Regions from separate parts of the Gottfriedia sp. NPDC056225 genome, predicted to be linked through region 1. Evidence: riboswitches for the same ligand, from Rfam matches in the RefSeq annotation. Region 1 holds a riboswitch; each other region holds the start of a gene.

Region 1 (11,183 bases):
AGTTGTTGATTTTCCTGTTCCATTTCCACCCATAATGGCATAAAATTTACCTTTTTGTATTTTAAGAGACAAACTTTTTAAAATATCCGTCCCATTTTTTTCATACTTAAACCATACATCTTTCAATTCAATGGCGTTTTCGTTGTTATTCATATCATTTTTCACTTGAGAATTCTGCTCTTTTATGGATTTGCCATTAAGAAAATTATCTAAAAAATTTCTTCCGTCTCGAACCGTAACGGGGCATTCCTCATTACTAGGCAAGCTCGAATAGATTTGCATGGCACTTGGCAACGCACTTATTAAATCAATTTTTTCATTCATTAAACATTCACAAACACGTACAGGTGTATCGTGAACAATTATCTTACCGTTTTCCATTGCGATTACTTTATCAGCCATCGGAAAAACTTCTTCTAATCGATGTTCTGTTAAGATGATCGTAACGCCTAATTCATTATTTATCTTTTTAATTGCTTCCAAAAACTCGGCCGCTGCAATTGGATCTAATTGTGAGGTTGGCTCGTCTAGTATTAATACTTCTGGTTGCATTGCCATAACTGATGCTAAATTTAACAGCTGCTTTTGACCACCAGATAGCTCACTCACATTTTTCATAAACCAATTTTGAATACCAAAAAAACTAGCCATTTCTGCTACTCTTAGTCGTATTGTTTGATTATCAATTCCAAGACTTTCTAATCCAAATGCAAGCTCATGCCACACTTTATCAGTTACGATTTGATTATCCGGGTTTTGCGACACAAAACCTATTTTACTCGCTACTGTTCGTAAATCTAGTGATTCAATTGGTTCATTCATAAAGTTTATTTCGCCACTTCGATTTCCATGAGGTGTAATAATTGTTTTTAAATGTCGTAATAATGTTGTTTTACCACAACCCGATTTTCCGATTATGACTGTAAAATCACCTCGATTTATATTAACTGAAACATCATCAATCGCTTTATATTCTCTTTCTGGATAAGAAAAGGTTAGCTGTTTGATTTGATAGATTTCCATTTCAAATCCTCCATTATATTCAGAATCATAGGGGTAAATAAAAATAACAAGTAAGTAAAATAAACAAAAAGATTCCATATCGTTAAAGGCTTTATTAAAATCGCTGGATAGTATTTAATAGATGTAATTCCTTGATACGTGCCAATTAAAATAATGGTAGTACATACAATAAAGATCACTAATATTATTCGATCTCTTTTTTCGAATTTAAAAATTGAGAATGCAGTACGACCTTTAAGTCCATAACCGCGAGATTTCATTGAGTCGGCTGTTTCTATTCCATTTTCTAATGCCCAAGTAACTAATATGGAAATAATGTTAAGACCATTTTTTACACGATGAAAAACATTGCCATTTGACGTAGATTTACCAATACATCTTTGTGCTTCAGCAATCTCTTTTATTCTCATTTTAAATCTAGGAACAAATCGTAACACCATCGAGAATATTAAAGATAAACTTGGCAGGATTCTTCCAAATAGATAGATAAATTTATCCGAAGTCATTACGGCATTATAGCAAGCAAACCAATTAATGACAGTAACAAGCATACAAGCAACTGCAATACCATATAAAATTGATTCAAGTGTTATTGGATTCCCATCGTCAATATAATAAAGAATCGTCACACCTGCGTGACTAAAGGTTGGATTTATAATTGCTGCAATAATCATTGTTGGAAGCATCATAAAGAAATTAAATTTGACCGATTTGACTCCGTTTAAATAAATTGAATAGCTGACTGCCACTAAAAGTGAAATGATTAATAGGGCAGGATGAAGAAAAAACATTGAAAAAATAATGACTGCTGTAAAATAAAACATATTTATGAAAGGATGGCATGATGAGAAAGCATCCCTCATTGATTCTCTACTCCTTCTACATACCCTCCGACATCACGTCCTAAATCGCATGTATAAACCCATTCAATGACATCTCCATCTTTTAGTTCATAGCGACTTGCTCCGTAATTTGGAAACCATCCATTTACTTTGTACATCCAACCAGAAAGCTCACCACAATCAAATTCATAAATATTATTGATTCCTTCAATATAAGCGCTATTATATGCCGGGTAAAATTCCATTTCCATTTGAATTTTGGATGCTCTCGTTTCGCGTTTCAATACATCTAGGACGCTTTCTCCTTCTGAAAACTCAACTGTCCTTTTTGCCATGATTACTCCATCTTTTGGCAAAACAGATAATTTATCTTGGTTAAACTTGTCCATATTATTTAAAATCGTGTCACAAACAATTGAAATGGTAACAGTTAATTTTTTAGTAGGAACAACTGCAGGATCACCAGGTTCTACTGGTTTTGGTTTATCCTTTGGTACTGGATCTGTTTGATATTTATCCTTTTTGCCACTTGCTGGTTTTTTCGTCGTTGCAACGTCATTCTTCTTTGTATCTTTCGGAGGAGCATTCGACTTCTTTTCTGTTTTATCTGTGCTACTTGATTTTTTTTCTTGAGTTGGTGCTTTATTTACTTCCTTTTTTATTTCCTCTTTTTTGGGGCTTTCCGTTTGCTCTTGTTTGACTTCGTTACTTTGCTTTTTATCAGAGGTTTGCTTTTTTTCATCACTCTGTTTTTTTTCAGTAGTTTGCTTTTTTTCGGCGCTTTCTTTTGCGTTATTCTCTTTAATTGTGTTAACTACTGATTGAGATATTCCGTCGTTCGGAATTTGCTTTTTTCCTTCGGCGGAATCATTTTTTCCACAGCCAATTAGCAATGTCGGTATAAGTATTAGAAGTATGGAAACTAACCACTTTTTCATCGCATTCCCCTCCTTATTAAAGTATTGAAACGACCGCTAATTTAGCTATAGGTCGTTTCAACTAAAAAAACATCCATTTCGAGCATATTTTTTTAATGTTATAGATTACTATTTAACTGTTACAATCGTATTTGCACTTTTATTTCCTGCTCGATCTACTACATAAATTGTTAGTTTCGTTTTCTTCTTTAGTTTTGCTATTTTTACAGAGTACGCTCCAGAGGATGATACTTTTGAAGTTCCAATCTTTTTAGAGCCTTGAAGTATATAAATCGTACTATACCCTTCTGCTTTTCCAGTAACTTTCGTAGTAGAGCTTGAAATACTCTTTACTGACGGTTTAGTTGGAGCTTTTTTATCGATGTAAAATACAACTGTTCTTTTATTTCCTTTCAAATCAGTTACAGTGACAGTATATTTAGCAGACGCTGAGTAAACTTTACTAGATGAATACGGATAAGACTTTCCGTTTATCGTATACGTAGCTGTTAAAATGCCAACATTATCGCTTATTTGGACTGTTTTATTTACTTTGTAATAGGCATTATTTGTTACACCTTTTATCGTTGGTAATGTTTTATCAGCCTTAATCAGCGCAAGTCTAGCTTCTGCAGCAGTAAGTTTAGAAATACTTCCTACAAGTGTTTTTTGATTTGAGTCAAGTGCATTGTAACTAGAACGGGCTGCTTTAATCGCCGTTTCACTTGTTAATCTGACACTTCCTACAGTTGGTAAAGCCGAAATTTTATCTTTAACAGCTTTTGCCGCATTTTTTAAATTAGTAATTATTTTTTCAGCCGATACGAGTTTAGTTAAAGCTGTAGAACTTACGAAAGCTTTTTGTGGTGCTGTTAATCCGTTATATGCCGCTCTTGCAGCTACAATAGCTGATTCATTCGTAAGCTTTATTTGTGAAGGTAATGCATTGATTTTATTTTGAACTTCACTTGCTTTAGCTTGATTTTTTAATGTAGTAATTGCAGTTTCTGCTGCGACTAATTTGTTTAATACATTAATAGATACTTTTTCTTTTTGAGTGTGAGTTAAGCCATCATATGCCTTGCGAGCTGATACTACCGAAGCTTCATTTGCTAGTGTAATAGTAGTTGGTAGAGCATTTATTTGATTAACGACTAGATCGACTAATGTCGTTTCGTTTTTTAATGCTCTAAGTGCATCCTCAGCATCAACTAATCGATCTAAAACTACCGACGCTACTAATCCTTTTTGAGCTAGTCCTAACCCATCATAAGCCGTTCGAGCAGCAACAATTGCTGGCTCGTCCACAAGTGCGATTGTAGCTGGTAAACCATTAATTTGTTTAGTGACGATCGTTACAGGGGCATCTGTCATATTATAAAGGCTGTTTTTTCCATTTAAGAATCGGTCATAAGATTCAAGAGCATACGCCCCTTGATCGGTAGCCATGCCATCTGCACTACCTTCTAAAACATGCTTGAATCCTCCACCGTCTACATAAAACTTAAGAAGTGCAGTCACTAAATTTCCATTTGGCTTTACAAATCGACTATCGGTTGCTGGATTTACACCTAATGCTGTTAAAGCTACGATCGCTTGTGCAATACTTTCGCTAGATGTTGAGCCCCAAGCAGTAAATCCTCCATCTGTGTTTTGTAGGTTTGATAGTGCTGTCACTGCTCGATCAATTGCGCCACTCACCTCAGGCATTGATTCGTATGGAGCTAACGCTTGTAGTGCCATTGCAGTAATATCAGGATCTGGCGCTGAGCCAGATAAGGCAAAACCTCCTGCTTGATCAGTACCCTTTTTTATTTCCTTACTTAATATAAAATCAATGTATTTTTCTCTCGTTGCTTGTTTGGTAGAATCTGCAATAGTAGGAATCTCATAATGATTTGAATCAAATGCTATTAAGGCAAAAATACCACCATTAATACCTTGATAAATTGTTTTAGAGTAATCGGCAAGTGGTGTTAATAAATTGTAACCACCTACATTCGTAGGATCTTTTCCTAATGCACTAAGTGCCAGTATTAACCTTGAGTATTCAGTATTTTTTGATGTGGACAGCACACCCTTATCTGATTTCACTTGATCGACGATACGATTATAGTAGTTAACAAAATATTGTACGGGTACATTATAGTTCCCCCTTGCTAAAGACAGTACTGACCATTCACCTGAAATTGTTCCAAAACTTGGATTAGGTACTTTAGATAATAAAAATCCTAATGAGTCATTTAGTTGGGTACTTATCGTCGCGTTGCTATTCGATTCACTTAGTTTCAATATCGAGTTTAGCCCAGCGCCGGCATTATCATATGTAATGTGAGTAGTTGGTTGTCCTAAAATCGTTGCACGGCTATCTGCATGTACGGAATTAGCCGGAACAGTAACTGAAAAAATAAAAAAACCTGATAATAACAGCCCTGATATTTTTCTCATTTTTATACCATATCCTCTCTTCTTTTCTAAAAACCAATAACCGTAAAAATAAATGGGATTATCATGTCCTTCGACTTTAAAAAAACTGAAACGACCTCTATTAAACTAGTGATCGTTTCAATATTACATACAGCTAGATTATTATCAGTATTATTTAACAGTTACTGTAGTTTTTGCGCCCTTATTCCCCGCTCGATCTACTACATATACCGTTAGTTTTGTTCTTTTTTTCTGTTTTGATATTTTAACTGTGTAAGTTCCACTCGATGAAACTTTTGCGGAACCAATTCTTTTTGAGCCACGATAAATATAAACCGTACTATTTGACTCTGCTTTACCAGTAACTTTTGTCGTAGAGCTCTTTATACTTTTTACTGCTGGTTTAAGAGGTGCTTTGTTATCAATATAGAAGACGATGCTTCGTTTGTTCCCTTTTAAATCAGTTGCAATAATATTGTACTTACCAGATGCTGCAAAAACTTTTCCTGAATAATAAGTGTATGACTTACCATTAAACGTAAGTTTTACATTTAACAGCCCAATATTATCACTGATTTGAATTGTTTTTTTCGTTCTATAATAGGCATTATTTGAAATTCCTTTTATAGTTGGCAATGTTTTATCTGCTTTTATTACTGCTAGCCTAGACTCAGCTGAAGTAAGTCTAGTAATACTGCCTACTAGCGATTTTTGACTTGAATCTAAAGAATTATAAGCTGCTCGTGCTGACTTAATTGCCGATTCACTAGTTAATCTAACTTGTGATGTAGTTGGTAATGCAGCAATTTTATCTTTCGTAGCTTTTGCGGCATTTTTTAAATTCACAATTGTTTTTTCAGCTAATACAAGCTTATTAAGTACAGTAGATGTAACTAAGTTCTTTTGGGCAGTTGTTAAAGCGTTATAGTCTTCTCTAGCTGCAATTACTGCAGATTCATTAGCTAACTTGATTTGTGAAGGTAATCCATTGATTTTATTTTTAACTGCATCTGCTTTTACTTGATCTTTTAAGACGATTATTTTATTTTCTGCTGCTACTAATTTATTTAATACAGTTGTAGACACTTTTCCTTTTTGAACTAGAGTTAGCCCATTGTAAGCCTCACGAGCTGATGCAATTGCCGCTTCATCCGATAGCGTAATAGTTGTCGGTAAAGCATTTATTTTGTTAACAACTGAATCTATTAATGAAGCTGCGTCTTTTAAACTTTTAATTTCTGATTCTGCTGCAACTAATTTTTCTAAGACAGTTTCCGTCACTTTTTCTTTTTGAGCTTGCGTTAACCCATCATATGCTTCACGAGCTGACACTACCGCTGCTTCATCTTCTAAAGAAATAGTTGTCGGTAGGGCGTTTATTTTGACTATAACTGAGTCTATTAATGAAGCTGCGTCTTTTAAACTACTAATTTCTGCTTCCGCCGAAACTAATTTATTTAATACAGTTTCTGATACTTTTTCTTTTTGAGCTTGTGTTAACCCATCATATGCTTCACGAGCTGACACTACTGCTGTTTCATCTGATAAAGTAATTGATGCTGGTAATTCATTGATTTTATTAATTACTGAATCAACTAGTACTGCTTCTTCTTTTAAACTAGTAATTTCTGATTCTGCTGCAACTAATTTTACTAATACCGCTGATGGTAGTAATCCTTGTTGCGCTGCTGTTAAACCTTCATAAGCTGTTCTTGCTTTAGCAATCTCTGATTCATTTGAAATTGTAATTTTTGTAGGTAATGCATTAATTTGATTTGTAACTAAGGTTACCGGGGCATCCGTCATGTTATATAGACTATTTTCTCCCTTAAGAAACCTGTCATACGATACAAGGGCATATGTCGCTTGATCTGTAGCCATTCCATCTACATTCCCCGTTAGAACATGCTTGAACCCTCCGCCATTAACATAGAATTTAAGTAGTGCAGTCACCAAATTTCCATCTACTTTTACAAATCGACTGTCTGTTGCTGGATTTACACCTACTGCTGTTAAAGCTACGATAACTTGTGAAATACTTTCGCTAGAAGTTGAACCAAATGCAGTAAATCCACCATCTGCTTTTTGAATAGTAGAGATCGCTTTTACTGCTCGATTAATTGCTGCATTTACCTCTGGCATAGATTGATATGGAGCTAATGCCTGTAATGCCATTGATGTAATGTCAGGATCAGGCGTTGTACCAAATAAAGCAAACCCTCCTGCTTGATCAGTACCCTTCTTAACTTCTTTACTTAATATATAATTAACGTATTTTTCCCTTGTTGCTTGTTTAGTAGAATCTGCAATAGTTGGTATTTGATAATTATTTGAATCGAATGCTATTAAGGCAAAAATGCCCCCGTTAATCCCTTGACTAACTGTTTTATCATAATCTGCAAGTGGAGTTAGTAAGTTGTATCCACCTACATCAGTAGAATCTTTTCCTAATGCACTAAGAGCTAATATTAATCTCGCATATTCCGTATTCTTTGATGTAGATAAAACGCCGTTTGCTGACTTCACTGTATCGACAATACGATTGTAGTAATTAACAAAATATTGATCAGGTACATTATAGTTACCTCTTGCTAATGACAATACTGACCATTCACCTGAACCCGTACCAAAACTTGGATTAGGAACTTTAGTCAATATATAGCCTAGTGAATCATTTAATTGCGTGCTTATATCAACATTGTTTAAAGCATCATTTAAAGTAGTCAGTGCAGTATTAACAGTAGATTGATCAACCGTTAAATTACTAAGTGTTGTATTTGCTTGATCATATGCAGTTCGAATAGATGCCTTCGCTAATAACGCATCTTTGTTAGGTGCTGAATTTACTTCAGCTACTTTTTTTAATAAAGAATCTTTATTTGCTGGTGTATAAAGTGCTTTATCCCCACCAAAACTTGAATTATCTTGTCCTAAATCTGAGCCGTATCCATAAAGTGTAAATTGCCATCTACAAACATCCCCATCTTTCGGGAATTTATCAGATGCTCCAACATTTGGAAACTCATTATTCACTGCATACATCCAACCGGACATATTATAGTAGTCAAATTCCCCTAAATAGCCCGTTTTTTGAGCTCCGTTAGCAATAATTTCTTCATTACTTAAATTCATTGCATCTTTTATGACTGTCGGAACATTTACAGAAATATTTCCATTTTCAAGTTTAACCTTTGACAAATAGAATCCTGAATTAAACGATCCGTAACTATCATAATTACTTGTCCCGCTTAAAAATCGGTCAAGAACCTTTGCATAACTTTCCCCTTCATAAAAAGGAACTTTAACTGGTTGACGAATTAATCCCGCACCTAAAGTATTTGCCTCAACTGACATCGTCACATAGCCAATTGGACTATCTGCATGAACCGATACAGATTTCGTTGGAATTGTAATTGAAAAAACTAATAAAACTGCTAATAATAATCCTAATATTCTTTTCATTTAAACGCGTCCTTTCTTTCATTTCTAAAAATCTATCTTTCTAATAAACTCAAATTCTTCCTCCCTTATTTTGCTTGATTTTCCGGTGTCTTTTAGTGACAAAAATTCTTCATTGCCAATAAAGAAAACTCGCCAAATATGGCGAGTCTTTAGGCGAAGATAGAGGCTTAAGTTGCACTTATATATAGAAATTAAAATTGGCAACCACGTCGACTTTTCCTCTCCGCTGCCAATCTATACATTCTTAATGTGCAAAAAAAAAGCCCTGCCTTATTTGGCAGGACTTATAGTTATCCAAAAATTAAACTGTTCCAACAGCATACTAAAAATGCGCGTCACAGCGCTCTTATACGGCTTTCGCATAAGAACAGAATTTTTCTGATAACAAAACTTCCCTCACCGAAAGACTTGTAACATGCAAATGGCAGGTCTCCTGACTTAAAGCTTCAAGCCTACTCCATTCATCTTCCCAGTTTCCCAGTGATTAACGTGCAATCGCACTTGAATGTTTCGTAGCTTCTTACAGTAGATGTGAGCTGTTTTGGTTTTTCACCAAATTCCCTATTAATGCAAACTGCAACCATATACTGTCTTCATTTTAACAAATGGTTTAACACTGTACAAATTAATTTTTAATTTTTCTAAATTGTTCTCTATTTTTTCTGTTAAATTAAAATGTATATTTTGAATAAAAAAAGAGGTTGTCCAATTAGACACCCTTAGGAACTCTTATATTAATATCGCTAACTTTGTAATGTTTAAGTTATTCTAATGATTTTTGGAGGTTTCGTTAAATTACTTAGAAAGTTAATTTTCAATCTAATTCCTTGATATATTCTTCTCTTTCTTTAAAAGCTTGTTTTACGATTTCTTTCGATACCCCATCTGGAATATGAAAGGAAATTGAATTCATATAGTCCTCTGGATATTTATTATCTAAAGAAAAAATTGTAACATTATAAACGTCAAGTTTGGCACTCGTTAAAAATTGGAGTAACTGATAGACCTTATCTACATCGTCTATATCACCTTTTAGTTGAATGTCAAAAATTTTATAATCATCAGACTCTAAAGCTAAATCAAGATTCTGATTGAAGACTGGCATTTGTTTTGTATTCAAATAGTCATAACCAAGACTTCTTAACCCACCTTCAAAATCCTTAAAAAGTGCCGATTCTTCAACATAGTAAGAGTATTGAGCAAAATTTGTTATATTCGGCGGTTCATAAGGTGTTGAGCTTTCACGCTTAAAATCAGACATCGAATAAATAGAATGTACATTGTCTATATCAAAAGTTATTCTTTTATTTACATCATTTGTATAGCTCATACTAATTTCTTTCACATCTAATGGCTTGTAAACATCGCTAAACTCTTGAAATTTTTTAAGCACTTCATAAATTGAATTCATTTTTTCAGTATCAAATAAATTTTTAACATTTGCACTCACAACATTTACTTTTAAATGTTGTATAACATTTCCATTATCAACATAATCAAACGATTCCATATCATTTTCACTTTTAAATTCGATTGACTTTACTTTGGCTCGATTAAGAATTGCTGAATTCGATTGTTCAAAAGCCTTTTTCATTTCAAATGTTTTAAATTGGATGTCATAGTCATCTCCAATAATTTTTGTAAAAAACATCCCCTTAATGTAAATGTTAAAAGTGAGCTTATTTCCCGTTTTCTTTCTAACTTTAAAATTGGTATCACCCATGTTCCCTTCGTTTATGTTTGGTTTTTCCAAAACATCTACTTCGAAACCGTATTTGTCTTTAATATATTTTTGTGCTTTTACATCGATCTTTCCTGCCCCAACACATGCAGTCATTAAGAACATCGAAACGAAAATTAGCATTGTACAAATTGATAGTTTAATAGCTTTTATATTCAAAAAAATTACCTGCTTTCTAGACACCAAAATCCTTATTTTTCAATTAGAAAACTCCTAAAAATTCATTACTGACCAATTAACTTTACCATATTTTGGAATTCGTTTCGTTATATTTTAAAACTCCTTATTCAACTAATCTTCAATTTAGTTGCACAAGAAATTCTACAAACTGCTTTAACAGAGCTATCAATAAAAAAGAACCCTAAATATTATGGGTTCTTTTACTCTTCTATCTCCGCTGTTTCGATCCACTCACATAAAGAATAATAATGGCAAAAAGAAACATTCCACAAACAATAAATGGCATTAAGCCTGAATTATAAACCATATATATTCGAATATGACGAACCGCGTTTACAATAATAAAAATCACCATGCATATCCACAATATTGCAATGAGAGCCATATTTTTATTTCTCCGCATAAACATCAGCCCCTTCCAAAGAACAACTCCAAAAATACTGTTTATTTTATTATATAGTCGACACAGTGAATCAATGACCAATCGTTTATTTGTGTGTGTAAAAGTTATAGACTCATTGGAGGTCATGAGTTAGAAAAATAGTGATTTGCTGATTATTTTTAACCCATAAGAGGCTCATTAGTTTGAAA
Region 2 (11,183 bases), on a different contig from region 1:
ACGACTGTTCGTTCTGCACGTCTAGTAACTGCTCTTGCTTGATGGATGATCGCAGCAGGTTTTGATCCACCAGGTAAAATAAATCGTTGTAATGGTGGTGTTGCTTCCATATACTCATCGATTAAAGTTTCTAGTTCTTCAACCATTTTCTCAGTCGTTTTAAAAGGTATACTATCCTTAACGACTGCTAAGTCTCCACCGCAATCAAATAATTCATGTTGTATTTTTTGTAGTGCATTGTATAAATCTCTTGTATCTTCATGATCTAAATAAGTCATTGCGTACCCAACGATTGTATTTACTTCATCAATTGTACCGTAAGACTCAACTCTTAAATCATCTTTATCAACTCGTTTACCTACTAAACTCGTTTGACCTTTATCCCCAGTTTTTGTATAAATTTTCATGAAAAACCTCTCCTTTTTTCAATATAAATTTAAGTTAAATTACATTACTCTTATATATAATGACTTTTTTATTTGTTTCAGGGTTATCTAAAATTTGAAAAGAAGTATCATATAAGCCTTTTAATATGTCTTCAGTTAAAACTGAGTTTGTTTTTCCCTCAATATAAATCTTACCGTCTTTTAAACCTAATAGTCGATCACAATAAAGACTTGCTAAATTTAAATCATGGAAGACGGTTACAACCGTTTTATTCTCATTTTTTTGTAATTCCTTTAACATGTCCAAAATTTTAATTGTATGCATCAAGTCTAAATGGTTACTTGGTTCATCTAAAAAAATGTATGGGGTATCTTGTGCAAAGCATTGGGCAAGAAATACTCTTTGCCTTTCACCACCGCTAATTTCATTGATTAAGCTCTTCTCCATCTTCTTAGTACCTGTCATTGACATTGCGCTTCTAACGGCTGTTTCGTCATGATCTGTCCAACTAGGAAAAAAAGAAGAAGAGTGGGCTAGTCGCCCTAATTTCACGGTTTCTTTTACCTCATATGAAAATGTATAGGAATTTTGTTGAGACAACACAGCAATCTTTTTAGCTATTTGTTTATTAGACATACTAGAAACTAATTCTCCATCTAACTTAACATTTCCTTTAGAAGGTTTAAAAAGTCCACATAGAATATTTAAAAATGTAGACTTCCCACTTCCGTTAGGTCCAATAATTCCTAGCCATTCTCCTTGATTGATCGAATAGGTGAGTCCATCCAAATCTGTATGAATTCCATCATATGAATATGAGATATTTTGACTTTTAATCATACTTTTCCTCTATTTCTTTTCAGTGATAGTAATATAAACGCAAACATAGGAGCACCTATTAAGGAAGTAATTACTCCAATTGGTAATTCTCGAGGCGCGAGTACTACTCTCGATAAAATATCGGAACCTATTAAAAATATGGCTCCATTTATCATTGATAATGGCAGTAATTTTTTATGTAGTGGACCGACAAGCTGTCTAGTAAAATGCGGAACAACTAACCCTACAAACCCAATTGTTCCAGATACCGCTACAGCTGCACCAGATAAAATACTTCCTGTTAGCAAAATTAAATAAGTAGATTTTTTCACATCGATACCAATATTCTTTGCATTTGTGCTACCAAATGTCATCGCATCTAGATGTCTATTTTGACTAAATAAAATCAAAAATGAAACAATTAAAAATGGTAGTAAACTTAAAGAATACTGAATACCTCTACTTCCAATATTCCCCATTAACCAGCCAATAACTGCACGTAATTCATTATTCGAAAATGTAATAAATAATGATAACAATGCCGAACAAAATGAACTGATTATGATTCCACCTAATATGATTGTTTCGACATTTAAAGAGCGATCTAATTTTCTTACAAATAATAATAGGATTAATAGTGTACCAAACCCAAATAAAATGCTAACTACCGGTAAAGTAAAGTAAGTAACAATTGGTAAACTTATTTGAAAAAATAAAACAAACACTGCTCCTACAGATGCGCCCGAAGAAACACCTAATGTAAATGGATCGGCTAATGGATTTTTAAGTATACCTTGAAACGCGACTCCAGCTAATGAAAGACACGCTCCTACTAATCCAGCTAACAAAACCCTTGGCACACGGATATTCATAACAATTGTTTGAATATCTGCTGGAACATAATTAGTTTTAAATATAGCATCCGAAAAGCTAGAAATGATAGAAGAAAAGGGAATCGATGTAGAACCAATCGAAACCCCTAAAATAAATAGAAAAATTAATAAAATAATTGGAAAGATAAAGATTAAATATGTATTATTTAAAAAGCTCTGGGTAAACCGCCTTTGCAATTGCTTCGACTCCCTCTGCAAGTCTTGGACCTGGTCTAGATGTTGTATCTGCATTAATATCATATACTCGTTTATTTTTGATTGCGCTTACTGTTTGCCAGTTCTTTCTAGCTATAATCGTTTTTTCTAGGTTTGGAGTAAAATCACCATAAGTCGTTAAAATAACGTCTGGGTTTGCTTTTATTGCTGATTCCTCACTGTACTGTACCCAACCTTTTTGATTTTCAGCTATATTTTTAGCATGAATAATCGAAATCATTTCATCTAGAAAAGTGCCTTTGCCTGCTGTATATATTTCTGGTGGACCTGAAATTTCAAGCCAAACCTTTGGATTTGTACTTGCTTTAGCTGTTTTTTTGCTAATTTCATCTAATTTTGTTTTCATTCCACTTACTACTTTTTTAGATTGCTTAGTTTTACCGGTGATTTCTCCAACTTGTAAAATTGTATCATAGACATCATTAATAGTTGCAGCGTTTTTAACGACAAACACATTGATTCCTGCTTGTTTTAATTGCTCTAAGCCATCAGCAGAAATTCCTAAACTTGATTCATGAGCTAATACTAAATCAGGCTTTAGTGAAATAATTTTTTCAACATTGTAAGTCATGTCAGCATTGTTTCCGCCAACTTTATCAATGTTTTTTACTTCCTTTGGATAATTATCAAAATCTGTTACTCCAACGACCTCTTTCCCTTCTCCAATAGAGTAAAGGATTTCTGTGTTACTTGGAATTAGTGAAACGATTCTTTTAGGCGCTTCTTTTAACGTAACTTCTTTTTTCGTAGCATCTTTAACCGTCATTGGAAAAGTAGCTTGTTCATTTGTACCTACATTCGATTTTTTTTGTGTCGTATCATTAGTACAACCAAATAAACCTAAACACAATATAATCATGATAAAACTAGCTAAAAACTTCTTCATTTGAATCCTCCTAAAATTTTGGAAAGCATAAAAAAACCCCATTCATTATGAACGGGGCTGAAACAACATACATATACAAGAAGTCTTGCAACTGCTGCTTCAAACTCTTACTCCCCGAAGAATTGAACAAGGATGACTTTAGCAGGTCTACTGACTTTGCTTCAACCTACTCCGTCCTTCCCATTCTTTTCGAACAGTGGATAGCCGTTTCGTCCACATTACAGTTGCGGGGACAGTTCTGGATTGTAACCAGATTCCCTTTTAAGCAATATTTGCACTAAACTCATCAATATTTCATTAATTCAATCGTAAGATATATCGAGTAAGAATTCAATTATTTTATTTAGAATTTGTTGTGTAAAATACTATATTTCAATTATTTTCCTCAGGTAAGAATAGTCCAAACATAACTTTATTTAACTTGAAGTTTAGAAACTAAAATCTCAGGAAAAATGTTTTATATGAAACAAGATTACTCTACATCTTTTTCGTTCATTCGTAAATCATGAGGGATTTTCACTTTAAATGTCGTTCCATGTCCAATCTCACTTGAAACCTTGATTGATCCACCATGCGCATTGACAATATTTTTAACAATTGCTAACCCTAAACCAGTACCGCTCCTACCTCTAGTACGAGCTTTATCGGCCTTATAAAAACGTTCAAACACAAATGGTAAATCTTCACTTGAAATCCCTGCACCCGAATCAATGAATCTAAATATTGTCGATGTTTCATTTTGACTTACAGATACAATTATTCTGCCATTTTCATTTGTATGTCTAATAGCATTATCAATTAAATTAGTAAAAACTTGCTCCATACGATCTTCATCGATATATACATCTACATGTGGAACATTATCGATTTCACCAAATAGCTTAATATTTTTTTCTTTTGCTAGCCCTTTGAACTTACGTAAAATTCGATCTACAAATTGAATCAATGGGACATGATCTCGATTCAATTCAGTAAAACCATTTTCCATTCTTGCTAAATCTAACAAATCATTTACTAATCTACCCATTCGAAGTGACTCATCATAAATAATTTGTGACAACTCTTGCATTTCTTCTTTAGATTCTGCTACACCATCTACAATCGCTTCGCTATAGCCCTGTAGTAAAGAAATAGGAGTACGTAACTCATGAGAGACATGAGCTATAAAATCCTTTCTCATCTTCTCCAAACGCCTTTGTTCTGTCACATCTCGGATTACAGCTACAACGCCTCTTATATTTGTCTGATTATAAAGTGGCGACATTAAAACTTGCCAATTACCTTGATCAAAATTTAATTCAATAAATTGCTTTTTCTCACTTACAACAACTAATTCAAATAAATCTAGTAATTCCTTTGTTAAAACGAGTGACGAGGTTTCTTCTTCAAAATAATCATCATTAAGCATTTTTAAAAAGCGTTCTGCCGGTGGATTTGTTGTGATAATTCGTCCTTCATTATCGATTGAAATAACACCATCTACCATACTTGTAATTATATTAGAAACCTTTTCTTTTTCTTGCTTTAATGCATTCATATTAAAATTTAACTGTTTACTCATTTTATTAAATGAGTAAGCTAACTCTCCAATTTCATCACTTGAATGGATTGGCACTTTCACATTAAAATTACCCGAAGTCATACTACCCACAACTTCTTTCATCTTTCTTAACGGTGCTGTAATTTTTGATGAAAGGAAAAAAGAGAAAAATGTTGTTAATACGATTCCAATTGATGCAGCGAGCAAAACAAAATTAGTTGTTTGGTGAATCATTACTTTAACAGGTTGCAATGTTTGGTAAACAAATACAGCTCCATTTTTTGCATTAGCATTTAACGGCACACCAACAACTAATTTTTCCCTTTCACTATTTTCACCGTAGACTAGTCTTTTACTAACCTCTTTATCTTTAGTTAGTGTTTGGTCTAATACATCATCATTTTGTATTTCTTTAAAAGGTAAATCTTGTATTCCATATGTATTGTTTGAATACCACGGTTTCTGACCATCAATCGAAATAATTACTCTTGAATACCTACTCACAATATTATTTGATAAATATTCAATATTTGAAATTGGTTGGCCATTTTCTATTAATTGTGCAATTTTCGAAGCGTCATCTTTCATATTTTGGACTTGAAGGTCAATATAAAATTTTTCAAAAAAACCTATTAAGACAAATGTCAGAAAGGATAACACAAGGGATACTAATAATATAATTGTAAGCCAAAGCTTTCCAACTAAACTTCTTAGAATCATTACTCCTGACCTACTTCAAATTTGTAACCCACGCCCCATACTGTGACAATCATTTTTGCAGCATCTTCAGAGCTCTTACTTAATTTTTCTCGAAGTCGTTTGACATGTGTATCAACTGTTCGTAAATCCCCAAAAAAATCGTACTGCCATACAGATTTTAACAATGTTTCTCGATCAAATACTTTCTCAGGTGATTTCGCTAAAAATAACAATAACTCATATTCTTTTGGCGTTAAGCTTATATCTTCACCTGCCACAATTACTTTATGAGCATCATTATCGATCGTTAAATGCGGAAACACTACTATATCTTTTGCAGAAGTATTATCTGAAGTAAACACCGGTACTGGAGAAGCACGTCTTAATAGAGCCTTTACTCGAAGTACTACTTCACGTGGGCTAAAAGGTTTAACGATATAGTCATCCGTACCAACTTCAAAACCTTGAACACGATTTGTTTCTTCACCTTTAGCCGTTAGCATGATGACTGGCGTTGTTTTAGTTTTTCGTAATTCCCTACAAACTTCAACTCCATCAATTTTTGGCATCATTAAATCTAGTACAATCAATGAATATTCATTTTTTAATGCTAAATTTAAAGCATCTTCACCATTATCAGCTTCATCAATACTATATCCATCACGTTCCAAATACATTTTCAATAATCGTCTAATACGATCTTCATCATCTGCTATTAATATTTTTATATTTTGTTCCATGCATATAACCCCCTCTTCATAATTTTACATAATAAAAATCGTATATTCTAGTACAATTTGTGAACATTTTTACATAATTCTTAATTTATTATTTCCATAAATTAGTGAAAAAATCCAGAATCAAACAGCGAAGACCTTAAGAAATTGTTTATTAAACTTTCTTTTCTTAACGTAGAAAAACCCCCGCCATGGAAAAATTAATTTCCTTTACGGGGGTTTTTAGCACATCTTTTTATTATGCGTATGAGTGTAAACCTGCAATGATTAAGTTAACTGCAATCAAGTTAAACATAATAATCGCAAATCCGATAACAGCTAGCCATGCAGATTTTTCCCCTTGCCAATTTCGTTTAAAACGAAGATGTAGGAAAACTGCATAGAATAACCAAGTTATTAATGCCCAGTCTTCTTTTGGATCCCAACTCCATAATTTCGTCCAAGCAATTTGAGCCCAAATCATGGCAAAGATTAGTCCACCAAGAGTGAATACTGGAAAACCAATCGCAACAGCACGATATCCAATTTCATCTAATAATTCACTATCTACCTTCTGAACAAAAGGCTGTAAAAATGCTCCAATTCGTTTTCTAAGGATTAAACGAATAATTGCATATAATGCTGCACCTGCAAAGATTGACCAAATTACTGTGTTCAATTTTTTAGCATTCACCATAGCTGGCACTTCTGCAAGAGCTTCAAATTTACCTTCTGTTTTTAATTCACCTTTATGAGGTCCTACTAGTGAAGGTAGATTATAAACCATTTCTTCTTGAACTTTATCTTTATTGATCCAAGTATACTTTGCTTCGTAGCCTGATGCAGAAAATGCCGTTGAAATAACGATAAAACCAACAACAGTTACTAAGAAGTATAAAACAGCTTCTAACCAAAATGTTTTCTTATTTGAAACTTTTTGATTGATATTTTTAATTAAATAAATTAGACCTGTAATAAAACTAATAGCTAAAATAGCTTCTCCTAATGCCGCAGTCGTTACATGAATGTATAACCAATAACTTTTTAAAGAAGGAACTAATGGCTTAACTTCATGTGGAAATACTGTTGCATAAGCAATGATAATAATCGACAATGGTAATGCGAAAAGTCCGATTATATTTAAGCGATACATGAAATAAATCATAATAAACGCAAAAATCAACATCATCCCAAAGAATGTAATAAATTCAAATAGATTACTAACAGGTGCATGTCCTGCTGCAATCCATCTAGTAACAAAATAAGTAAGTTGTGATAAAAATCCAATAATCGTTACAGAAATACCAATAGTACCCCATTTATTAGGACCATTATCATTTGTTTTCATCGAGCCGCCAAAAAAGAAAGTAGCTACAATATAACAAATAAACGCGGTAAATAAAAAATTACTACTTAGCTCGTACATATTTTCCCCCTAATTAAACGCTTTTCTCAGCTTGTTGATCAATAGGAACTTCAATCTTTGTGTCTCCCAACACTTTCTTCAACTCTTGCTTTAATCCATAATAGTTTTTATTTGTAAATGCCGCTATCCAAATTTCCCCATCTTGATTTTGGATCCAAATACGACGATGGTACCAATACATACCTTGAATAACACCAATCATAAAGATCGCTCCACCAAGTGCAAGTAGCCATAGTGTTAAATCTTTTCGAACAGTTAATCCAGTTGAATCTTTTGTTTCAATTCCAGCAAATGACATCTTATACTTATTTTCCCCATTTGGTTCAATATTTTGCTTAATCGCAACGAAAGCTACTTCACCTTTTGGCGTTTTTGGCGTCGTCATTTTAAATACAAATGCTGGGTTGTCTGGTTTTCTTGTTTTCGTATCAGGTTGACCATCAGAGTTAAAATAAAAATCAGGAAAATAATTTTTAAGTTCTACTTTATATCCATTTTTCAAATCATAAAATTGTTTAGGATTTTGTAAGTCAACTTTAATTGGACCTAATTTTTCTCCTGTTTGTTTATTTTGTAATGTAAATAAAAATGCACTAAACTCTCCGATTCGATAGTCTACTTGATATAGAGCAAAGTTTTGAAACTTTAAAGGTTCATTAACTTTGATACTATAATCCTTAACTTTTTTAAGTTTTGGGTCTTCCCCAGGTATTAAATTACCTTGTCTTTTATATAGCGTAACATCGGCCTGATAGTTTTTTGGAATTTTGTCATTTCCATAACGCTCAATTGCTTTTTTATAGATCTTACTTTCTTTATTTTTATCATATGTTTCCATATGAAAATCTTTTAATTTAATATAATAGTTTTGATTCGTTCCAACTACCGGTTTTAATTCACCTTCTTGAACCCATAGAGCCTTGTCCATGTACATTCCTGGAACATATCTCAACATAACCGCTATCAAAAAGATAATTAAGCCAATGTGGTTTACATATGGGCCCCAACGTGAGAAGCGACCTTTTTCAGCTAAAATATTGCCATTTTCTTCTCGGATTTTATATCCTCTTTTTTGTAACTTAACTTTAGCTTTTTCAATTTCTTCTGGAATATTATCAACTCTATTAATACCAAACATTTTTTGTCTTTTTAAAAAATTTGGATGTCTAGTAACCGTTTGTTTGTTTAGCGCTTTATAGAGTGGTAAAATTCGATCTAAACTACAAATCACAAGTGAGATCCCAATCGATGCGACTAATAACATAAACCACCAAGAGCTAAAAGTGTTATCTAATCCAATTGCATCGTAGACCTTACCAAAAATACCATATTCATCTTGATAATACGTAGTTGGATTCGCAGTAGGCGGTAGTAAATCTCGTTGCGGAAAAATAGTACCTAGTGCTGCTGCTACTAGAGTTATAATTATGATGATGACTGCCACCTTTACAGATGAGAAAAAAGTCCAAACTTTATCGATAAATGTTTGATTATTAACGATTGACCTTCTAGCAGTACCTTCATAGCGCATATCAAGTAATTCCGTTGCACCTTCATCTTGAGGTTTACCACACGATTCACATATTACAGTACCTACATGATTAAGATGACCACATTCACATTTAAAAGTCTCCATATTATTTCCCCTAACTAATGCTCACTCATCATTTTGGCAATATTTCCTTAATATAACTTTCGAAAGAGCTCGGCGTCATTTGTCCAGTTACGATTCGTTTAATGGTCCCATCAGGACTTACAAAAAATGATGTTGGTAAAGGATTTACACCATATATATTTAAAACCTCTTGATCTTTATCAATTCCAACTGGAAACTTAAGTTTATAATCGCTTACAAATCTTTCTACAGAAAATTTCGATTCATCTGCGTTCATAGCAAGTAATTCAATACCTTTGTCCTTGTATTTTAAGTAGATTTCGTTCATAAAAGGCATTTCACGCTTACATGGTTCGCACCATGTTCCCCAAAAGTTAACGATTACACCTTTTCCTTTTTCACCCGAAAGAGTATATTGTTTTCCAGAACTTAGCTCCGTCATTGCAAAGTTTGGTGCTTTACTTCCTTTTGTAATTACTTCATCATCCTTAAAGAAATTTATGTAAAAAGTATACCCAATTGCACAAAGCAAAACTAATAAGATAATTGTTCGTATTAACGTCCTATTTTTCTTCATATATACAGTTCCCCCCATATGATAGAATATCATTATTTCCTATTCTTGAATAGAATTTTGATATGTTTCAAAAAAGACTAAATTTTCAATTTTTTATACTGGATTAATCATTTTTAAGGAAAAGAAAAAACTCGGTATTTACCGAGTCAGTGTGAAGACATAAGTCCTAATATATGATATCAGACTGATTTAAACACAGTTTTGTCAAAATACCAACCATATAAGCAGTTAGCTCATAAAAGGGATGACATTCGAAAAAGAAAGTGTTATCAACAGTCTGACTCGGCATTAGCGAGGCTTAGCAGAAGCCATTGCTCTTATTTTTTTTACTTCATGAGGTGAAAGTTCTCTTGCATCACCAGGTGTTAATCCAGTTAAATCTAAAAATGCATATCGCTCACGTTTTAATTTCATAACTGGAGATCCAATAGCTTCAAGCATTCTCTTAACTTGACGGTTTCTGCCTTCATGAATGATTAGTCTTATAATTGCAGTATTTTTGCCTTTATCAAGCGAAATCATCTTAACTTGAGCAGGAGCAGTTTTCCCATCCTCAAGCATAATTCCTCTTTCTAGCTTACGTAAGTTCTCCTTAGTAGGGATCCCCTTTACTTTTGCAATATATTCTTTATCTATTTCATATTTTGGATGTTGAAGTAAATTTGAAAATTCTCCATCATTTGTTAATAAAATAATACCTGATGTATCAAAATCCAATCTACCAATTGGATAAATACGTTGTTTAATCATTGGGAAAAAGTCTGTTACAACTTTTCTACCTTTATCATCTGACACACTTGATATTACGCCTGATGGTTTATATAAAAGGAAGTAAACTGGCTCTTCTTTATCAATAGGAATCTCTTCCACTTCAACACGATCATTACCGCTCACTTTTACACCTAACTCTGTAACAACCTGACCATTTACTTTTACTTTACCTTCTTTAATTAACTCTTCTGCTTTACGACGAGAAGCAATTCCCGCCCTAGCAATAACTTTCTGTAATCTTTCCATTCGATCATTTCACCTCTTCAACCATCATACAGATTTATACAATTGAAAACAAGTAGAAAAGAAAAGGAATTAGCTTTTAAAAGGAAACGAACAAAAAAATAAAACAAAAATCTAATACTTTACTGCATTTTATCTCAGTCGATTCCACTGACCTTCTACTCATATTTTCAAAAATCTATCATATAATTTACTAGATTTGCAGAAACGAGGTAATAGAAATGAATTTAACTTTAAAACACCCTTCCGCATTTGATCGCTCTAAAATAATAACGCCAGGTAGTGTACTGATTACTAAAAAACATGAAACAATCTATATGCTTGTTTTTGAAGAAAATGAAGATGACTTCCCATATGTGCTTATTTCACTATCAGATGCTAAACTAGTCCAAAAT
Region 3 (11,183 bases), on a different contig from region 1:
TTTGCACTTAACGTTTATTTGCAGTTTCTAATTTCTTAATTGCACGAATAACTTCTTGCACTTCGCATTTTTTCATTAAATCAACATTATAACTATATAAAATGAGGATGCCCTAAAAATAGGACATCCTCATTATTTTTTAAACACCCATACGTTTACGTTGATTGTTAGGTTTTTTTGCAATTTGATTCTTTTTAGTCGTATCCTTAACAGCATTTAAACCCATATTAGAGTTAGAATTTTGCTGTTTTTTATTTGCTAATTTTTGTCTCATTAAGTCTTGAAGACTTACTTTTTTCGGTTCATTTTTCACTTCATTATTTTCGCTCATAAATTTAGTTTTCCTCCAATTTCATCTTACCTATATAATGACTTGTTGAAGGAAAATAAGCAAGTCAAATAAGTGTTCAAGTTAATTTTCTTTTTCGGTATTTTTCTTATGAAATTCTTCCATTTTTTTGCTCTTTGAGTATGCAGATTCTTCTGAATGTCCAAATTGATCGACAGAACTTTTCTGTGGTCCTTTGTTTGTATGCCCTTTTGCCATGTTTAACCCTCCTTTTTTGTTATTATGTGCTTAAATTCCTTGAATAATCTCTTATTTAATATGGGAATCTATTTATGAAATAGTATTAGGAGGAAGAATGATGACAAGCAAAAATGGTAGCAAAGGTAGTAAAAATCAAAATGCACCTGAACTTCATGGCCAAGCACCAGCGAGTGGAGATAACACAAAAGGGAACGAGTATCGTTCTAAAAAAGGAAGCAAATCTCAAACAGAACTACACTAAAAATGGCTAAAAAAAGAGCTTTGGAATTTCCAAGCTCTTTTTAATTTTGTACTATTTTATTTGAAAACCTTCTTCATCTAAATATTCACAAGCTTCACCGTAACTGTTGAAGGTACCGTCAAGATTTTCTCCTGCATATACATTCCACATGTCCATTTCTGAGACTAATTTAAGGGTTTGTCCATTTTCATTTATCCAAATTTCTTCGACTTCTTCTTCGTATTCATCAAAAATTGGTTCAACAGAAAGGCTTTCAATCGACTTCGATAAAATTGTACGAAGTTCGTTTTCAGAAAAGTCTCTTATATTTACCATGCCTTTGTCATTTGTTTTATATCCTTTAATTCCTTCAGCATATACAAATCCATTACCATTAGGATGTAAATGAAAAACAACGTTCTTTTTTTCTTTTAAACTTTCTTCAAATTGGTAGTTTGTACGCCCAAGTGAAACAGGTTTTTGAGTTAATTCTGGAAATGATTCGATGATTTTAATTTTTTCTTCGTAAGTAAGCATAATGCCTCCAAATAGTTATTATTTTTCCTATGTTTTGTTTGTAACGTAACAAATATAACAAAATTCTATAGAAAATGACATCTAATTGTCACAATTTGTGTTACTCTAATTTGGTAGAATAATAATGCTGTATTAAATTAACACATTCCTTTGGCTTATTTTTAGATTTAATTATACATAGTAGGTGATGAAATGACAGTAAAACAACAATTTATTAAAAAAGAATTTTATAAATCATATTTAAATGAAAATCATAATGAAAATCATCCGATTGCGGTTTTAGCAGACCTTTACAGAGAGCAAGATGAAGAGATGGATCTTTCTTCAATCCGATTTGCACAAGGTGAAGTTTATTTTGAAAATAAGGATTTTGAATCTGCAGTTTTTAAATGGGAAAAGGTTGGAAACCAGTTAAGTGATTGGGCAAAGAAAAATATAGCTGATTCTTATTATGAGATTGGTTCTTATGAAACAGCAGAGAAACTTTATAAAGAAGTTAAAACAGAAAGTAGAACTCTAACATCTGAGATCTACCTACAATTATTTTCACTTTATATTGATGTTGCGAAATATGAGGAAGCAGATCGTATTATTAAAGAAGCAGTGAAATATAATCCTGATTATCCTAATGTAACAAAAATTGCACGTAATTTTTATGAGAAAAACCACGATTGGAACAGTGCTGTAGCATTAGCTTCAGACGAATCAATTCGAACAGAAGATTTAAAATGGTTTATCATTTTGAAGGAATATATCATTAATGGTGTAACAAGAGAAATGGCACCAAGTTATTTCGTTCAAACGTTACTTTCATTAAGTAAAGTAAATCTAGAGCATTTTGAACTAATGGTAGAAGCATTATGGAACAGTTATCGTGAACAACCAGTTTATGTAAATTGGTTACAAACATTTAACGATATGTTATTCCAAATCAACGTTGAAACAGGGGTTAAATGGAATCGTTTGCCTTTAATTTATACTATGACTTACGAGGCATTAGTTGAAGGTGAATATTTTGTAGCTCAGCTTGAAGAGATGATGCCAAGTTTCTTAACAAATTGGTTGCGCATTACTGATTTGAAAGGTGCGGTTTTAGCAACAACTGCAACTTTAGCATGGGATCGTATATTCCCAGGACGTATCGATCAGCAAATAGTTGTTGATGCAGAGAGAGCATTTGAACAACTTATGCAAACGCCTGATTGCTTTGAAATTGGAAAAGAATTATTTGAAAACATTCTACAATGGTCTGTAATTAATGAAATTGAAGTTGGCGACAGCTTTGAATGGTGGACAAACAAATTAACTCAATTTGAAAATACAACTATGCTAATAGCAGGAACAGCTGGAAACGGAAAATCTTCATTTGTTAACTCACTTTTAGGTGAGAAGATGATGGGATCTTCTACGACTATGCCTGTATTATTTGAGCAAAATAATGAATCAGAAATAATCGTATTCTCGAACGAAGGAAATACGCAGCTTGCTGAATACTCTGATTTTTATGATTTAACAACAGTTGAAAATAATCTGTTAAAAGGTGATGAACTAGTTTACTATAAATTGCCAAATTCATTTTTAGAAAAACATAACCTTTCAATAATTGACACTCCTGGAATTGATGGAGACACAATAAATACAAAAGCACTATTACAATCTGTTAAATTAGCAGATCGACTTGTATTTGTACTAAATGCTACTGCACCTTATACAGAGAATGAACGTTCATTACTAATTACTATTCAAAAAGAATTACCAACACTTCCGATTCACTTTATTTTAAATAAAATGGATTCGATTTATAGTAAAGAAGAGATTGAACGAGTTCGTAATGAAATACAAGCAAAAATTACGGTAGACTTCCCTGGTGCTAAAGTATTACCATACTCATCTATTTATAGTAATCAAGATCAGTTTAAAGACTTAGAACTATTTATTGAGAAGAATGTACTATCAACTGAGGCTAATTCAAAGCAAACTGAGAAATTACTTTTAGCAATTCGAAAACTAATCAATTTCCTACTTGAAAAACGAGTTGAAAAAGAAGACGAGTTACGTGCAAATGTAGAATGGAATGAAGTTCTTGATGAAAAGTTAAACGGTTTATTACATTCTTTAAAAGATAAAGAAATGGAACATTTAAATACAATTAAAAACTCATATCGTGAACTAAAAGACGAATTAAAATATGATCTAAAATTAAGTGTTCCTGGCCTGTTAAAGGAATGTAAAGAATTAATTAAAGAAGATAGTGATTTCAGTACTATTCTTGAAACTGTAAATGAAGAGATGAATCATCGAATTGGTGAGTATGTCAGAGCGACTACTTTACCAAAATTAAATGAAGCACTTCAAAATTGGATTAAAGAATCTGGTGTATTACTAGAAGGTACTCAAAGCTATTTAGCAGAAATGAGTAATTCTTTAAATGAGTATATTGGAAATGAATATTTAAGCCTTGAGTGTGACTTTAAAGTATTAGATGACTGGCGTCGTGATGCTGATCGAATGACTAGTATGACTCAATTAGATGAGATGAATATATTATTAAACGCATCACCATCTCAATTTATTTTAAAGAGCTCAGGAATCTTATTAGGTTTATTACCTCAAAATAAATCGAAGCTTGTTGCTCAATACCAAAAATATGTTGATAATGTAAACTACGATGATGTTACATCTGATCTATCAACTAAGTTTTTCCTACAATTTGAAATGTTTGAAAAGACTTTACCAAGAGATTTAGCTATGTTCTTAAATGCTCCATTTGAGCAAATTCATGAGCTAGTTGATGAAATAAGATTAGCAATTTCTAACTATAACCGTACTTTAGATGACATGAAATCAAATCCAAGTATTTACTTTGATCCGATTACATTCTTCACAGTGCGTTTAAGACAATTAGAGTTTTTAACATTACGTAAATAAAAAAAGAGTGTGCCAAAAAGGCACACTCTTTTTTTCAAGTTATTAAATCAATAATAATGACAATTATTCTTCCGCAACTTCTTCATATGGAATATGTACAACAATTGTTTGATAGCCCTCTTTAATTTTCACATAGCCACCCCAAGGGATTTGAAGGATTAAAAAGGCTCCTTTTGAATCAATTGAAAAATGAGCAATTTTTTCATGTTCTTCATCAAGTACAAGAACTTCTCTCTCATTTCCTACAGTTCGAATACCAGCGTGGCAATGAATTTGTATTTTCCAATTACCTAGTCTACTTAATAAGAAATGACTCATATAATAGATCTCCTTCTATAAGTTGTTTTTTAAACTAACTATGAAAATGATTAGTAAAATAGATACTTATATTGAGAAAGGGTAAACGGTTTATTCTATCTAACTAAATTCTATTCTTAAGAATGCTATCTTAAAACTATTTAGGTATGTTTTATGCTTGATATTTTTTAATGGCTTTACGCGTTATAAAATAACCAACTGCAATGATCGCAAACCAAATAATAATCATAAGAGAATTACCAATCAAGAAAACTGTCGTATTTTTAAATCCACTCACGATTGCATCAACATTTTGTTTAAATGTTACACCGATCCGGTCTCCAATCGTTATTGGAGGAGTTGTATCTGTAATCGATGAAACTTCATTAATAAAAAGATTGATTGTACTGTAGTTTACAGCTGAATCATAAGTTTTTAAAGTTGTTGTTAAACTTTCAATTTCGTATCTAACATCAGTTAATTGCTTTTCAATTTCTAAAATGTCTTTTAAAGAGCCAGCTTTTTTTAATAAATTCAATAAACGGTCTTCTTGAATTTTTAATGATTTCATACGCGTTTCTGTGTCAAAGTATTGATTGGATATATCATCAGTTGAAATCGTTTTTGAAATTACATTTCCAATCTTATTTAAATTATATAGGAATTCATTTAAATTTGTTGATGGAACCCTTATTGTATAATTTGCAGTTCTAGATGGTGATTGCTCAGAGTCGTTACTAGAGTACTTTTCCATTATGGATGTTCCACTAATATGATTCGATTCGATATAGCCGCTCGAACTACTAACTGATTTTTCAAGAGCTGAAATGGTTTTATCAAATTTCTTGGTTTCGAGCTGTAATTCAGCTGTTTTTACTAATTTGCGATTACTAGCTACAAGCTGTTCGGATGGTTGCTTTTTTTGATCTTTGACCGAAGCCTCAGTGTTATTTACAAAGTCCTTCTGATCTTGTTTTAAGGATTTTGATGAAATACTACTTAATTCTTCTTTTGAGTCAGGATTTGAACATGCAGAAACGAATAAACATACAAGTAGTATTAAAAATAAGTTTTTTAAAAAACGACGATAAATTAACATGATATTAATCACCTCATATGTAGGTCGAATTTAATGGTTGGAAAGATCGTGAAGAGTTTGGTTAATTGTTTAATTTTTGTTTGTATTCCTTTCCTTTATTTCCTAATCTTTCATCAAACATTCTATTGCAATAGTAATTATTTTTTAGTTGCAGATTTTTATATTTGTTAAAAATTTCTAATTTAACCTACTATACCATAAAAAAAGTTAGGGAAAATGTGGTATTTAAACCATTTTTAGTATATTTTTTTGTATGAAAAGCACATCCGTATCTATGGTTAGTTACTTTTTGTTTTAAGTAAAAGTTATTAAGATGTAATAAATGAATATTATGATTTTTGGAAAAGAAATAAATATTTTGACTATTTTTGTATTTTATGACAAAATAATGAAAACTAAATAGTAGGGAATAGGTGTAAATGAAATTCTTATTAATTCATTTACTTAAAAGGGAAGATTGGTGAAATTCCAACGCGGTCCCGCCACTGTAATAGATGAAAATTCTAAAGTCAGGAGACCTGCCTATTCTAACGACGCTGTTTGACCTACGAGAGATAGGGAGGTGCCTTTTTGAAAGAAAGCTTAATTTAAAGTATTGTCATTATTTTATGTTTTCCAACGATCTTAAGGCATTTTTATCTTTTTAGAGATGAAAATGCTTTTTATTTTTTTAGGAGAATTTATGAAACTTCCAATTTTACATGCAAAAAACGATGGAAATTAAACAAGTAAGATAGCAAAGTTGAAAGAATTGATGAAATAGGGTCAAGTCTGAATTTGAAATAAAGACTCGCCATGAGACTGAATAAAGATGAATTGTAAATTTGATAAAATCAGTGAAAAAAATTAGAGAAATACATAATTCAATTAATTAAAAGTAGGGAGAAACCGATGAACAGTAGATACGTTAAAGAATCCAGAGTATTTGATAGTAGTAGAATATTTCCAACTGATTTAAATAACCATGGTACATTATTCGGTGGGAAAATGCTTGCAGCAATGGACTTAATTGCTTCTATTTCAGCAACAAAGCATTCGAGAATGGAATGTGTAACCGCGTCGATGGATTCAGTCGAGTTTCTATGTCCAGTTCGTGAAAGTGACTGCATTTATTATGAATCATTCGTCATCTTAACAGGCTCAAGCTCAATGGAAGTATTTGTTCGAGCAACTGCAGAAGATTTGCTTTCAGGAGAAAAAAGAGTAGCAGCAACATGTTTTGTAACTTTTGTTGCACTAAAAGATGGAAAACCTCATAAAGTAGTAGAGGCAATACCAGAAACTGAAGAAGAAATTAAATTGCAACAATTAGCATTTAAGCGTTTAGAAAGTCGCCAATTAAGAAAAAAATTAAGTAAGGAATTGGCATTAATTTGGAAAGAATAAAAGTAATGATTGAAATCATACTAAAAGTAAGCTAAGATTAAATTAATATTTTTAAGGAGGCATCAAATTTAGACACTATGTACAATATCCGATAACTTTTAAAGCTAAAGAATTATATAGCAAAAAAGTACTCTGCCTGAAAACAGAGAAATTGGATAAGTATGTCTATTTTTTGAGCCCATAATGAATATTAAGTAAATCCATTCAATTAAAAAAATGGTTTATTTAATAATAACTAAACTTTGTATATACTTTTTCGAATGTACTAGGCTGATTAAATTACATCCAATTTACACACAGGCAGATACTGCTTGTGTGTTTTTATTTTCTCTGGGCTAAAAACAGAGGGATATTTTTAAATTGGATGGAGTGAAGTATATGTTTATTATAAAAGCATCGAACATTGAAATAGAGTTAAACGGAATGACAATTTTTAAAAATGGAAATCTAGAACTAAAAGAAGGCGAACGAGTTGCTTTAATTGGTGAAAATGGAGTTGGGAAATCAACATTTATCAATGCAATTTTAGGAAATATTCCGCTTAATAAAGGGTTATTGCAAATTCAATATTCAAAAGAAGATATAGGTTGGCTTTTAACAGATGAAGAAGACCAGGAATTACTTACAGCAAGGGAAGTAATCGAATCATTTGATCAGGAACGTTATTTAATAAAGAAGAATTTAGAAAAGCTATCACTTGATCTATCTAATGAAAAAAATCTTGATAAATATAATGAGTATTTAAGTAAGTATTTAGAATTAGATGGATACGACTTTGAAAATAATATAGATCAAGTATTAAAGAAATTTCAATTACCGCAAGAATTATGGAATATCCCGTTCAGTCATTTAAGTGGTGGACAAAAAACAAAAGTTAAATTAGCAAAAGTGATGATGAAACAACCAAAGCTATTAATTTTGGATGAACCAACAAATCATCTAGATACAGAGTCGATTCAATGGTTAACTGAGTGGTTAAAAAACTTTAAAGGCAGTGTGCTTTTTATATCACATGAACGACAATTCATTGATGATGTTGCGACTGTTACGGTTGAATTAACACATGCTGGCACATTTAAGTATAATGGTGGCTATTCAGCGTATAAAATACAAAAAGAACATGAGCGAAAAACCCAGCAAGCTCAATATGAAAAACAAGAAGCGGAAAAGAAAAAGTTAATCGAAACGATTAATCAATATAAACAATGGTTTACAAGCTCGCATAATGCAGCGAGTGAACGTGATCCTTTTGCAAAGAAACAAGCTGCAAAAAACGCATTAAGATTTAAATCAAAGGAAAAGGATTTAGAACGATTAGAAAAAAGAAAAGTAGAAAAACCGAAAGAAGTTAAGACAATCGCAGCTAGCTTTGAAAATGAAACGTTCACTGCAAAGCAAATGATTAACTTTGAAAAAGTAGATTTCTCATACGCTGACAAATCATTATTTAGCCAAGTTGACTTTCTGTTAGGTCGAGAAGATCGATTAGCTGTAATAGGTAAAAATGGTTCTGGAAAATCTACATTTTTAAAATTATTAACGGGATTATTGATTCCGAGTAATGGGTCCGTACGACATAATCCTCAATTAAAAATAGGTTATTTTATGCAAGAGCTCGAAGCGTTAAATGAAGATTCTACCATTTTAAATGAAATTTTATCTCTTCCAAATATGACTGAAACTGAGGCGAGGACACTACTAGCTTGCTTCCTTTTTAGAAGAGAGGATGTTTATAAAAATATCGCTCAATTAAGTATGGGGGAAAAATGTAGAGTTGCTTTCGTAAAGCTATATTTTTCAGACTCAAATCTACTTGTTCTTGACGAGCCGACAAACTATTTAGACATTCACACGAGAGAACGAATTGAGGAAGCATTAGCTGCTTATCCTGGAGCCGTTGTAGTTGTTTCTCATGATCCTTATTTACTAAAAAAAGTTTCAAATCGTGTAATTCATATCGAAAATGGTAATCTTTATGAATTCAAAGGTTCTTTTGCGGAATGGAACGGTAGACAAAGCATTACAAACGATCAACAATCTTTATTAAATGAACGAATTAGATTACAACTAGAAATTGCTGCATTGAGTGCGGAAGAAATCGAAACCGATGAAGAAAAGAAAGCTCAAATTACAAAAATCGTAATGTTGCAAAAAGAATTAGAAAACATAAATCAAATTTTAGAATCAGGAATAAATGGGAAACAAGAGGTGTAAGTAAAAAAACAAATCACTTTAGGTAAATGACTAAAGTGATTTGTTTTTTTGTTTAACTTAATATGATTTGTTTATCCTGCTTTTAATACATCATTTACATCATGAATAACGACAAATGCTTTTGGGTCGATTGCGTGAATTATTTTTTTAAGTTCAAACAATTCCTTATTGCTCACAATTATGTATAATGACTCTTTTCTTAAACCTGAGAAATGTCCTTTTGCTGGATAGATTGTTACCCCACGATTCAATTCATTTGATACGATCTGTGCAATTTCATTTGCTTGGTCAGAAATAATTGTAATTGCTTTTTTCGGATTTATTCCTTCCATAACATAATCCATTACTTTAATTCCAATATAAATTGAAATGACGGTATACAGTGTTTTTTCAAAACCGATTACAAAATAGCCACCTAATACGACAACTAAATCAAAGGCAAGTAAAGATTTACTAATACTCCAGCCAAACGATTGATGGACCATTTGTGCAAGAACAGTGGAACCACCTGTTGTACCACCTGCGCGGAAGACAATTCCTAACCCTAGCCCAATTAATACACCAGCAAAAATAGTACCTAATAAAGTCTCGCTTGTTGGTACACCGTAACCATCAGTAATACGTAGGAAAAATGAAATAGCTACAATTGAAATAACTGTATATAAAACTAATTGCTTCTTCAAATACCTATATCCAACTATTAACAACGAAGCATTTAAAACAAAATATACGACATCAGGTGACCAGTTAAAAAGATAATATGTAATCATTGTAATGCCGGTAAAGCCACCTTCAGCTAATTTATTCGGTATCGCAAAGAAGTTAACACCGACTGCAAATATTGCTGATCCAACAAGGAGATATAAAATATCTACGAAGTTTTTACGCACAGTTACCCCTCATTTTCTAACAGATTTTTAACACTTCTATCATTCTACCTAATTATTAGATTTGAATCAAAATATTTCTATTAAATAAAAGATAGATTATTAGTCATAGTTTTAGGTAGAATCTCATAGTTTATATAGACAAGCTATTAAGGGGGAATCATTATGGTATTTGCAACACCTGGAAAATCTGGTTCATTAATTACGTTTAAAAATCGTTATGACAATTTTATTGGTGGGGAATGGGTAAGACCGGTAAGAGAGCAGTACTTTGGAAATGTTTCGCCTGTAACTGGACAAGTCTTTTGTGAAGTAGCTAGATCGACTTCTGAGGATATTGAACTAGCTCTTGACGCTGCTCATAGTGCAAAAGGAAAATGGGGCAGAATGTCAGTCACAGAGAGATCAAATATTTTACATAAGATAGCTGATCGTATGGAAGTGAATAAAGAATATCTTGCTGTTGCTGAAACTTGGGAAAATGGTAAACCTGTTCGTGAAACTTTAGCAGCCGATATTCCATTAGCAATCGACCATTTCCGTTATTTTGCAGGCTGTATCAGGTCCCAGGAAGGATCACTCGGTGAACTAGATGGTGATACAGTTGCTTATCATTATAAGGAGCCACTAGGAGTTGTAGGTCAAATCATTCCATGGAATTTTCCTATCTTAATGGCTGTATGGAAGCTTGCACCTGCTTTAGCTGCAGGGAATTGTGTAGTTCTTAAACCAGCAGAGCAAACTCCTACTTCAGTGTTAGTATTAATGGAACTAATTCAAGATTTATTACCAGCTGGAGTTGTCAACGTCGTCAATGGTTTTGGTCTAGAAGCTGGTAAACCATTAGCTTCTAGTAATCGAATTGCTAAAGTTGCGTTTACTGGTGAAACTTCAACTGGACGATTAATTATGGAATATGCCTCAAAAAATTTAATTCCTGTTACATTAGAATTAGGTGGTAAATCACCAAATATTTTCTTTGAAGATGTAGTTGAGAATGAAGAATTCTTCGATAAAGCACTTGAAGGATTTACAATGTTTGCTTTAAATCAAGGAGAAGTATGT

What was found. A riboswitch is a leader RNA that binds a small molecule or an ion and turns the genes downstream of it on or off. The one in region 1 is predicted to bind cobalamin.
Region 2: another riboswitch for cobalamin. It lies ahead of ACFCYN_RS15220 (ABC transporter substrate-binding protein); the one in region 1 lies ahead of ACFCYN_RS15760 (Ig-like domain-containing protein).
Region 3: another riboswitch for cobalamin. It lies ahead of ACFCYN_RS07155 (acyl-CoA thioesterase); the one in region 1 lies ahead of ACFCYN_RS15760 (Ig-like domain-containing protein).

What each region holds. Positions count from the first base shown of each region.
Region 1 covers NZ_JBHJTJ010000024.1:25,254-36,436, forward strand. The annotation lists gene ACFCYN_RS15740 (ABC transporter ATP-binding protein) at 1-1,023, opposite strand, end outside; gene ACFCYN_RS15745 (energy-coupling factor transporter transmembrane component T) at 996-1,886, opposite strand; gene ACFCYN_RS15750 (DUF4430 domain-containing protein) at 1,883-2,803, opposite strand; gene ACFCYN_RS15755 (Ig-like domain-containing protein) at 2,912-5,230, opposite strand; gene ACFCYN_RS15760 (Ig-like domain-containing protein) at 5,381-8,671, opposite strand; cobalamin riboswitch at 9,078-9,271, opposite strand; gene ACFCYN_RS15765 (hypothetical protein) at 9,486-10,571, opposite strand.
Region 2 covers NZ_JBHJTJ010000023.1:6,028-17,210, forward strand. The annotation lists gene ACFCYN_RS15205 (cob(I)yrinic acid a,c-diamide adenosyltransferase) at 1-407, opposite strand, end outside; gene ACFCYN_RS15210 (ABC transporter ATP-binding protein) at 442-1,227, opposite strand; gene ACFCYN_RS15215 (FecCD family ABC transporter permease) at 1,224-2,276, opposite strand; gene ACFCYN_RS15220 (ABC transporter substrate-binding protein) at 2,242-3,201, opposite strand; cobalamin riboswitch at 3,325-3,498, opposite strand; gene ACFCYN_RS15225 (ATP-binding protein) at 3,674-5,461, opposite strand; gene ACFCYN_RS15230 (response regulator transcription factor) at 5,461-6,180, opposite strand; gene ccsB (c-type cytochrome biogenesis protein CcsB) at 6,416-7,582, opposite strand; gene resB (cytochrome c biogenesis protein ResB) at 7,596-9,218, opposite strand; gene resA (thiol-disulfide oxidoreductase ResA) at 9,247-9,774, opposite strand; gene rluB (23S rRNA pseudouridine(2605) synthase RluB) at 10,063-10,791, opposite strand; gene ACFCYN_RS15255 (hypothetical protein) at 11,010-11,183, shown strand, end outside.
Region 3 covers NZ_JBHJTJ010000007.1:30,502-41,684, reverse strand. The annotation lists gene ACFCYN_RS07190 (hypothetical protein) at 140-331, opposite strand; gene ACFCYN_RS07185 (hypothetical protein) at 413-547, opposite strand; gene ACFCYN_RS07180 (imidazoleglycerol-phosphate dehydratase) at 648-791, shown strand; gene ACFCYN_RS07175 (hypothetical protein) at 843-1,307, opposite strand; gene ACFCYN_RS07170 (dynamin family protein) at 1,500-4,235, shown strand; gene ACFCYN_RS07165 (hypothetical protein) at 4,299-4,553, opposite strand; gene ACFCYN_RS07160 (DUF4349 domain-containing protein) at 4,705-5,631, opposite strand; cobalamin riboswitch at 6,026-6,171, shown strand; gene ACFCYN_RS07155 (acyl-CoA thioesterase) at 6,523-7,017, shown strand; gene abc-f (ribosomal protection-like ABC-F family protein) at 7,396-9,231, shown strand; gene ACFCYN_RS07145 (YitT family protein) at 9,303-10,121, opposite strand; gene adh (aldehyde dehydrogenase) at 10,284-11,183, shown strand, end outside.